2 regions of the Microbacterium sp. HJ5 genome follow, and region 1 is predicted to be linked to the other one. Evidence: predicted binding sites of a transcription regulator. Region 1 holds the regulator's gene; the other holds the start of a gene.
What was found. The regulator HspR, encoded in region 1, represses chaperone genes until heat shock. The targets are predictions, from matches to a motif close to AAGTTGAGTCNNNNNGACTCAACTT.
Positions count from the first base shown of each region.

Region 2: OB08_RS10060 (ATP-dependent Clp protease ATP-binding subunit) is a predicted target of HspR. The motif match lies at 2,865-2,889, and genes of this name have one in related genera.

Region 1 is NZ_JSYE01000009.1:20,817-25,947, forward strand. Features, by position in the region: gene dnaK (molecular chaperone DnaK) at 1-807, shown strand, start outside; gene OB08_RS03860 (nucleotide exchange factor GrpE) at 810-1,406, shown strand; gene OB08_RS03865 (DnaJ C-terminal domain-containing protein) at 1,415-2,410, shown strand; gene OB08_RS03870 (heat shock protein transcriptional repressor HspR) at 2,440-2,925, shown strand; gene OB08_RS03875 (DUF2252 domain-containing protein) at 2,979-4,376, opposite strand; gene OB08_RS03880 (AI-2E family transporter) at 4,468-5,131, shown strand, end outside.
Region 2 is NZ_JSYE01000018.1:119,653-124,783, forward strand. Features, by position in the region: gene OB08_RS10055 (LLM class flavin-dependent oxidoreductase) at 1-239, opposite strand, end outside; gene OB08_RS10060 (ATP-dependent Clp protease ATP-binding subunit) at 283-2,847, opposite strand; gene OB08_RS10065 (class I SAM-dependent methyltransferase) at 3,038-3,874, shown strand; gene OB08_RS10070 (hypothetical protein) at 3,905-4,090, shown strand; gene OB08_RS10075 (ATP-binding protein) at 4,144-5,131, shown strand, end outside.

The DNA.
Region 1 (5,131 bases):
GGTGTCCTCAAGGGCGAGCGCAAGGACGTCCTGCTCATCGACGTGACCCCCCTGAGCCTCGGCATCGAGACCAAGGGCGGGATCATGACGAAGCTCATCGAGCGCAACACGGCCATCCCGACCAAGCGCTCGGAGACCTTCACGACCGCCGACGACAACCAGCCGTCCGTCGCGATCCAGGTGTTCCAGGGTGAGCGCGAGTTCACGCGCGACAACAAGCCGCTCGGCACCTTCGAGCTCACCGGCATCGCGCCCGCTCCGCGCGGCATCCCGCAGATCGAGGTCACCTTCGATCTCGACGCCAACGGCATCGTGCACGTGTCCGCGAAGGACAAGGGCACCGGCAAGGAGCAGTCGATGACCATCACCGGCGGCTCGTCGCTGCCGAAGGAGGACATCGAGCGCATGGTGCGCGAGGCCGAGGAGCACGCCGCCGACGACAAGAAGCGCCGCGAGTCGGCCGAGGTCCGCAACCAGGCCGAGACGCTCTCCTACTCGATCGAGAAGCTCATCAAGGAGAATGACGACAAGCTGCCCGAAGACGTCAAGACCGAGGTCCAGGCCGATGTCGACGCTCTCAAGACGGCGCTCGCCGGCGACGACGACGACGCGGTGAAGACGGCTTTCGACAAGCTCAACCAGAGCCAGGGCAAGCTCGGCGAGGCCATCTACGCCTCGAACCAGTCGGCGCAGTCGGCTCCCGACGCGTCGGGCGAGCAGCCCGCCGAGGGCGACGCCGGCCAGGCCGGCGCCGACGAGGACGTCGTCGACGCCGAGGTCATCGACGACGAGGACGAGAAGAAGTAACCATGACCGACAAGGACTTCGAAGAGCCCCAGGGCGCCGAGGTCCCCGGCGGCGAGGACCCGGAAGCGCAGGCTTCCGGGTCCGACCCGCAGGAGGGCCAGGACGACGAGCTGACCATCGACGACATCCTCGGTGCGAAGCAGAACGCGGATGCCGCGGCCGAGGACGCGGTGATCGCCGACCTCGAGTCGCAGCTGCTCAACGACCTGAAGCGTCTGCAGGCCGAGTACGCGAACTACCGCCGCCGCACCGAGGAGCAGCGCGAGATCGAGGTCGAGCGCGCTCAGGGCGCGGTCGCCAAGGGCCTCCTGCCCGTACTCGACGACCTCGACCGCGCCGACAAGCACGGCGATCTCGAAGAGGGCACGCCGTTCGCCGCGATCGCCGACAAGCTGCGCGGCGTCGCCGAGCGCATCGGCCTCACGACCTACGGCGCTGCGGGCGAGCTGTTCGACCCCCAGCACCACGAGGCGATCTTCCAGGCTCCGACCGCGGGCGTCGAGGCGCCGACGATCCTCGAGGTCGTCGAGGTGGGCTACCGCCTCGGCTCCGTCGAGCTCCGCCCGGCGAAGGTCGTCGTCGCGGTGCCGGCCGAGTAGGGGAATCCATGGCCAGTCAGGACTGGTTCGACAAGGACTTCTACGCGACCCTCGGCGTGTCGAAGGACGTCAGCGACGCCGATCTCAAGAAGACGTATCGCAAGCTCGCCCGCAAGTACCACCCCGATTCCAATCAGGGCGACGCGAAGGCCGAGGCGAAGTTCAAAGAGGTCAGCGAGGCGTATTCGGTGCTCTCCGACGCCGAGCAGCGCAAGGAGTACGACCAGATCCGGGCGATGGGCTCCGGCGCCCGCTTCACGGCGGGCGGTCAGGGCGGCAACGGCGGGTTCGAAGACGTCTTCAGCATGTTCAACCAGAGTCGCGGCGGCAGCCGCTACCAGGCTGAGGACTTCGACGACATCTTCTCGATGTTCAACCAACAGCAGGGCGGCGGCTTCGGCACCGGCCGGTTCGGCCAGTCGACCGGCGGCTACCGCGGCTACGGCGGTCCGACGCGGGGTGCCGATGTCACCGCGCGGACGACCATCGACTTCCTCACTGCGACCAAGGGCGAGACCATCACGCTCCAGGGCGAGGACGGGAAGCCGTTCAAGGTGAAGATCCCCGCGGGCGTCTCCGACGGGCAGAAGATCCGGCTGCGCGGCCGCGGCCGTCCGTCGCCCGACGGCGGCGAGGCCGGCGACATCGTCGTGCAGGTCGCGGTGCGTCCCCACCCGGTCTTCACGCGCGACGGCCTGAACCTGCGGGTGACGATCCCGGTGACGTTCACCGAGGCGGCGCTGGGAGCGACCATCGAGGTGCCGACGCTCGGCGGCGACCCGGTCAAGCTCCGCGTCGCCCCCGGCACACCGTCCGGCCGCGTGCTGCGGGTCAAGGGCCGGGGGGTGGAGACCGCGAAGGGCGTCGGCGACCTCCTCGCCGAGGTGCAGGTCGCCGTGCCGTCGCACCTCGACGACGCGGCGCGCGAGGCCCTCGAGCGCTATCACGAGCTCGAGCCGAAGGAGAACCCGCGCTCCGACCTCATGGCGAAGGCGCGCGGCTGAGAGGATAGGGCGCGAGGAGGGTGATCCGGATGGGCGAGCAGCACGACATCGACGACGACGCGCCGATCTTCGCGATCGCCGTGGCCGCCGAGCTGTCGGGCATGCATCCCCAGACCCTCCGTCAGTACGACCGGCTCGGTCTGGTCGTGCCCGCCCGCACCCCGGGCGGCTCCCGCCGCTACTCGCTGCGCCACGTCGCCCAGCTCCGCGAGGTGGCGCGCATGTCGTCCGACGGCATCGGCCTCCCCGCGATCGCGCGCATCCTCGAGCTCGAAGACCGCGTGCGCGAGCTGCACGGCCGGGTGCGCGACCTCGAGGAGCGCGTGCGCACCGAGCTGGAGCGCCGGCCGGGCGCCCGCGTCTTCGCCGCCGGCGCGACGGGCTCCGTCGTGACCCTCCGCTCGGGCACGCGGGTGCGCCGGGCGACCGAGCTCGTGGTGTGGCGTCCGCGTCATCAGCTCGAGCGCGGCGACGAGGGGCCGGATGCCCCGCCCAGCCGTCCCGGCAACGGCTGAGCCGCGGCATCCCACTCCCCGGACTCACAGCCCGGGCGCGCGCGGTCCCCAGGTCAGGACGCGTCGACCCCGCGATGCGTGCGGAACAGCTCCCAGTCCGCGCGGGAGAGGTCGGCATAGGCGTACGACCACTCCAGGATCGCCTCGCCGGCGACCCGCCCGCCGCCGACGTAGCCGGCGACCACCGAGGCGTTCGGCGACTGCCCGTGGGCGCGTGCGAGGGTCGTGGCACAGGCATCCGCGTACCAGCCGAAGGCGGAGTCCTCGAGCGTGTCGACGTCGAACCCGCCCTTCTTGTCGTGGAACTGCCGCACGTAGAACGAACGCACCGGGCCGTCGACGGACGGACCCGTGAGGTGCCCGAGGAACGGATCGGACACGGCCTGCAGGATGCGCTGCATCGCGACGACGCGGCCGCCCTCACCGCTGCGCTCGATGAACCGGCCCACCGCCTCGGGCTGTTGGACCTGACCGTACTCGATCAGCACGCTCTGGGCGGCCTCCTTGGCCTGCAGGATCAGCGCGTTCCCGTCGCCGTCGGCCATCGACACGAGGTAGCAGCGGGTGCCGACGCTGCCGACGCCCACGACGCGCCGTGCGATGTCGGTCACGTGGTACTTCTGCAGCAGGACGCGGATGTCGATGTTGGCCGACTGCTGGTACTCGCCCACGAACTCGTTGATGCGCAGCTCGATGCGCGGGTCGACGTGCGTCATCGTGGGCGGCTGCTCGATGAACACGAGGCGACCGTTCTCGTCGACGTGCGTCAGCTTGCGCACAGCCCGCACAGCGGTGCGCTTCTCGGCGTCCTTCACGGCCTTGCGCAGCGCCTCCTGCGACTCGGGGTCGACGGAGTCCGAGCCGGCGTCGGCGTCGAAGTGGTCGTAGTAGCGCTTGAGAGGACTGCGCTTGGCGCCGCTGCCCAGGGCCCGCGCGTACGTGCGGACCGCGCCGAGCGCGGCATCCCTCACCACCCCCTCGTCGCGCGAGGTCGACTGACCGGCGATGACGATGCTGGTCACGAGACGTTTGACGTCCCACTCCCACGGCGCCCACGCCGACTCGTCGAAGTCGTTGAGGTCGAACACGAGCGTGCGCTGCGGTGAGGCGAACAGGCCGAAGTTCGACACGTGCGCGTCGCCGCACGACCCGACCGTCAGGCCGCTGCTCGGCGAGCGCGCGAGGTCGGCGGCCATGAGCGCGGCCGTGCCCCGGTAGAACGCGAACGCGCTCTCGGCCATCCGCTGCGTGCGGATCGGCACGAGCTCGGGCACGCGCGTCGAATCCTGCCGGTCGAGGATGCCCATCGGGTCGCGCTCACCGTCGGGGAGGACGGCGAGGGACTCGCGCGGAGCCGACTCGCGCGCTGCGCGGCCCTCCGCGAGGTGGTCCTGAAGGGTGGGCGGAGCCGACCAGGTCTCCGCCAGCGGTCGCGCATCTGTCGCTGACATGTGGACAGTGTGGCATCGCGCGGCGGCGCGCGGGGGTGAGTTCGAGGATGAAATCCGGCGCGGCCGACCGCCCGCTGGATACCCTGGCCGCGTGACCCGCGCCGCAGCCCCGCCCCCGCCCCCGGCGCTGTCGCCGAGCCTCCGCACGCTGATCGGCCTGGCCGCCGCCGCGGTGGTCCTCGCCGGGGTCTACTTCGCGCGCGAGATCGTCGGCCCGCTCGCCCTGGCGATCGTGCTCGTGGTGATCTGCGAGCCGGTCCGGCGGCCGCTCGAGCGGCGCGGCTGGCCGCGCTGGACGGGGACGACGGCGGTCATCGTCGTCGCCTACCTCGTGCTGGTCGTCATGGGGGCGCTGCTATGGCTCGCCGGGAGGCAGTTCGCGGCGCTGGTGGGCGAGTTCGCCGACCAGCTGCAGGCGAGCGTGCAGAGCGTGCTCTCGTGGCTCCAGTCCGCGGGCCTCGACGACCAGGCGGCGGATGCTGCGGCCTCCGTCCTCGATCCCGAGACGCTCGTGGGGCTCGCCTCGAGCCTCGGCGGCACCGTCCTGGGCATCGCGACGGCCCTCTTCTTCGTCTTCGCGTACATCATCTTCATGGCCGCCGACGCGGCGCGCTACCGCGACGCCCGCCGCGTCTTCGGGGCTGCGAAGGCGCCCGTGCTCGCGCGCATCCGCCACCTCAACTCGGGGGTGCGGCGCTACTACGTCGTCAACGCGAGCTTCGGTGCGATCGTCGCGATCATCGACGGTTTCGCGC
Region 2 (5,131 bases), on a different contig from region 1:
ATCGCCGTGAGGGCGACGTTGCGCAGCGGCATCGGCGAGATGCCGATGCCGATGCGCAGGCGCTCCGTCCAGGCGAGGGCGGCGCCGGCGTTCGAGAACGCCGCCTCGCGGAAGCAGTCCTCCCACAGCCACAGCTCGCCGACCCCGGCGGCTTCGGCGTCGAGCACGGCGCCTCGGAGCTGCTCGGGCGGGAGATCGGGGATGAAGATGGCGCCGACTCTGCGCGCAGGTGAGCTCATGCCCTCACCCTGCCAGAGGCCGCCGACACCCGCCCGCGCCGGGTCAGGCCGCGGCCGGGACCGCGACCTCCGACCGGACGATCAGCGCACCGTCCGCGGCATCGACCGTCACCGCTCCCCCGTCGACCAGCGCGCCCGTCACGAGCAGGTCGGCGATGCGGTCGTCGACCTCGCGCTGGATGAGCCGGCGCAGCGGGCGGGCGCCGTACTCGGGCTCGTACCCGTTCTCGGCGAGCCAGTCGGTCGCGGCATCCGTCACCGTCAACTCGATCTCGCGCTTCGCGAGCCGCGCCTCGGAGGCGCCGAGCAGCAGGCTCACGATGTCGTGGAGCTGGGCCTTCTCGAGCTTCCGGAAGAGCACGATCTCGTCGATGCGGTTGAGGAACTCCGGCCGCATCGCCTCCCGCAGCTTCGCGAAGACGCGGTCGCGCAGGTCCTTCTCGGAGCCGAAGCCCGTCGTTCCGCCGCCGTCGGCGAGGAAGCCGATGGCGCCGCCGCGCGACGCGAGGAACTCGGAGCCGAGGTTCGACGTCATCACGACGACCGTGTTGCGGAAGTCGACCGTGCGGCCCTGACCGTCGGTGAGGCGCCCGTCGTCGAGCACCTGCAGCAGCAGGTTGAAGACGTCCGGGTGCGCCTTCTCGATCTCGTCGAAAAGCACGATCGAGTACGGGTTGCGCCGCACGCGCTCGGTGAGCTGGCCGGCCTCGTCGTAGCCGACGTATCCGGGAGGCGCTCCGACGAGCCGCGACACGGTGTGGCGCTCGCCGAACTCGCTCATGTCGAAGCGGATCACCGCGCCCTCGTCGTCGAAGAGCGACGCGGCGAGCGCCTTGGCCAGTTCGGTCTTGCCGACACCGGTGGGTCCGAGGAACAGGAAGGAGCCGACCGGGCGACGGGCGTCTCCCATGCCGGTGCGGTTGCGGCGCACGGCCCTGGCGACGGCAGCCACGGCGTCGTCCTGCCCGATCACGCGGTCGTGCAGCTCGTCCTCCAGGACGGCCAGGCGCTCGCGCTCGGTCTCAGTGAGCCGGTTCACCGGGATGCCGGTCGCGCGACTGATGACCGCGGCGATCTCGGGCTCGCCGACGACGGCCTCCCCGCGCGTGGCGGCGCCGGCGGCCGTCACCTCGTCGAGCTTCGCCTGCACGGCGGCGATGCGGTCGCGGATGCGTGACGCCTCCTCGTAGTGCTCGGCCGAGACGGCGGCGTTCTTGTCGGCCTCGAGCTCGGCGAGCTGGGCGATGAGCGCACTCACGTCGACCTTCGCGCCGAGGCGCAGCCGCAGCCTCGCGCCGGCCTGGTCGATCAGGTCGATCGCCTTGTCGGGCAGCACGCGCTCGGTGAGGTACCGGTCGCTCAGCTCGACGGCCGCGCGGATCGCGTCGTCGGTGTACGCGATGCCGTGGTGCTCCTCGTACGCCGGCTGGAGGCCGCGCAGGATCAGGACGGCGTCCTCGACCGACGGCTCGCCTACGCGCACCGGCTGGAACCGGCGCTCGAGCGCCGGGTCCTTCTCGATGACGCGGTACTCCTTGAGCGTCGTGGCGCCGACGAGGTGCAGCTCGCCGCGTGCGAGGCGGGGCTTGAGGATGTTGCCGGCGTCCATGCCGCCGTCGCCCGCACCGCCGGCGCCGACCACGGTGTGCACCTCGTCGAGGAACACGATGAGCTGGCCCTTGTGCGCGGCGATCTCGTCCATCGTCTTGGTCAGGCGCTCCTCGAAGTCGCCGCGGTAGCGCGTGCCCGCCAGCATCGCGGGCAGGTCGAGGGCGACCACGCGCTTGCCGAGCAGCTGCTCGGGCACGCCCCCGTCGACGATCGCCTGCGCGAGCCCCTCGACGATCGCCGTCTTCCCGACACCGGCCTCGCCGACGAGCACAGGGTTGTTCTTCGTGCGGCGGCTCAGGATCTCGATGGTCTGCTCGATCTCGTCGGTGCGCCCGATGACAGGGTCGAGCTCGCCGGCCACGGCCTGGGCGGTGAGGTCGGTCCCGTAGGTGTCGAGCATCGGGGTGACGGATGCCGCGGCATCCGTCTCCTCCTCCGCCGACGGAGCCGCGCCCGGGGCGACCGTCTCGCGCAGCCCCTGCGTCAGGGCCTCGGCCGTCACACCGGCGCGCGCCAGCACCTGACCGGCGGGCGTGTCCTGCGCGAGGACGAGCGCGAAGAACAGGTGCTCGGGGTCGACGTACGTCGAGCCCGACGAGCGTGCGACCTGGAAGGCGTGGAAGAGCGCACGCTGCACCGAGGGGGTGATGACGGCGCCGTCGACGTCGGCGGGAGCGGATGCCGCGGGCAGGCGCTCGTCGGTCGCGCGGAGGATCGCGCGGGGGTCGGCACCGATGTGCTCGACCGCGTCGCGTGCCGGCGCCTCGTCGACGAGGACGCGCAGCACGTGGAGGGCGTCCAGCTCGCGCTGGCCGCGCTCGAGGGCGAAGCGGCCGGCGCGCTGCAGCAGCTCCTGGGTGCGGGCGCCCAGGAACCGGCTGAGGTCGATGGACCGCTCGGCGCGGGCGCGTTCTCCCGCGAGGTACCGCGAGAGGAACTCGTCGAACGAGCCCTCCTGGTCGTCGGCACCGGCGGAGGGGGTGAAATCTTCGGGCATTCCGTCTCTCCTGAACAAACTTGAGTACAGCCGTATCAAGTTCAAGGGGCTGCACACGCGATGTATTCCCGGCGTCCCCCCGCGCTCCTTCCTCCCGGTGCGGATTTCCGTGTGCTGCACGGATGCCCTTCCGGCGCGACCGGAGAAACCTGGAAGGCGTCCCACCGAACCAGAAAGAAGAGGACACACCATGACTGATCTCAGCACCCTCACCATCGACGAGGCGGACAAGGCCCTCAAGGCCAAGCACCGGGCGATGTGGGCGTCGGGCGACTACCCGACCCTCGCGCACGACCTCATCTGGTCGCTCGGACCGCGGGTGGTCGAGGCCGTCGGCATCCGGCCGGGCGAGCACGTGATCGACATCGCCGCGGGCAGCGGCAACGCGGCGATCCCCGCCGCGCTGCGCGGCGCCCACGTCGTCGCGACGGACCTCACGCCCGAGCTGTTCGGCGAGGGGCATCGCCGCGCCGATGAGGCGGGCGCCGAGCTGGAGTGGCGTCCGGCGGATGCCGAGGCTCTGCCCTTCGGCGCCGACGAGTTCGACGTCGCGATCTCGACGGTCGGCGTCATGTTCGCGCCGCACCACGAGCGCAGCGCCGACGAGATCGTGCGCGTCGTGCGACCCGGCGGCCGTGTGGGTCTCATCAGCTGGACGCCGCAGGGGTTCATCGGCCGGCTGTTCGCGGCGCTCAAGCCGTTCAACGCGCCGCTGCCCGAGGGCGCGAAGCCCGCACCCCTGTGGGGCGACGAGGCGCACGTGCGCGAGCTCTTCGGCGACCGCGTCACCGACGTGCAGGCGAGCCGCGAGACGGTCCGCTTCGCCCCGTTCGCGACGGGCGAGGAGTTCCGCGCCTACTTCGCGTCGCACTACGGCCCGACGATCGCGGTCTACAACCGCAACGCCGACGACCCGGCGGCGGTGGCCGCCATCGACGACGCGCTGCGGAGCCTCGGCGACGAGGCGATCGCCCGCGACGGCGGCATCGACTCGGAATACCTGCTGTTCACGGCGACGGTCCGCTGACCGCCGCTGCACCCGGAAGGAGGCGGACCCGTGTCCGCATACGATCTGTTCGCCCTGCACCTGAGCGAGCGGGAGACCGCTCACGTCGACCTCGAACGCCGCCGCGTGATCCTCGAGCACCTCGCTCGCGAGAAGGCGGCGACGACGGATGCCTCGCCCGCCACGGCGCCGCGCACGCGGGTCGGACTGATCCGCCTCCTCCCTCGCCGGGCATGACGCCTGTTCAGGCGCCGCCCCGGCGCGCGACCCACGTGAGTACACTGGGCCGCGTGCTGGGGCCGCCCCTGACACCGCGCGAGCGCGCGGTCCTCGCCGGCGTGGAGCGGCGACTGACCAACCCCGAGATCGCCTCGGAGTTGTTCATCTCCGTGCGCACGGTCGAGAGCCACATCGCGAGCCTGCGACGCAAGCTCGACGCCGACACGCGCGCCGACCTCGTCTCGGCCGCCCGGCACCGGCGCGAGGCATCCGTCCAGGTGCCCGCCAATCCGCTCCGCGGTCGCGGGCGCGACCTGGCACGGATCGGCGCGGCTCTGGCCGTGGGCGATCAGCTGACCCTCGTCGGGCCGGGCGGCGTCGGGAAGACTCGCCTCGCACTCGAGTTCGCCAAGGCGCAGGAGCGGTGCACGCCCCTCGTGGTCGAGTTCGAGCACGCGACACCCGGCGACGTCGTCAACCGGATCACGCGCACCCTCGGCATGGAGGTGTCGCCCCACGAGGATCTGCTGGGATCCGTGGGCATCGCGCTCGCCGCGCAGGATTACCTGCTCGTGCTGGACAACGCCGACCACGTGGGCGCCGCGACGCGGCGGCTGATCGCCGGCCTGCGCGCCCTCGCGCCCGGCCTCCAGGTGATCGTGACCTCGCGCACCCCGCTCGGCGGGGAGGACGAGCGCGTGCACCTCGTGCAGCCCTTGGCCGCGGACGGCGTGGACGCACCGGCGAGCGCGCTCCTGAGCGACCGGCTGGCGTCGTACGGGCATCCGCCCACCGCCGACGAACAGTCGCACGTGGATCGCATCGCGGTGCGGCTGGACGGTCTGCCGCTGGCGCTCGAGCTCGCAGCATCCGCCGCCCGTCATCTGCCCCTCGCCGAGCTCGCCCAGCGACTCGACCACGACTTCGGCACCCTCGACCGCGCGACGCCCGAGGGGCGCCACCGGAGCCTGGAGACCGCGTTCGAATGGACGTGGCACCTCCTCACCGACGACGAGCGGGACGTGCTGCGGCGCCTCGCAGCGCTCCCCCGCACGTTCG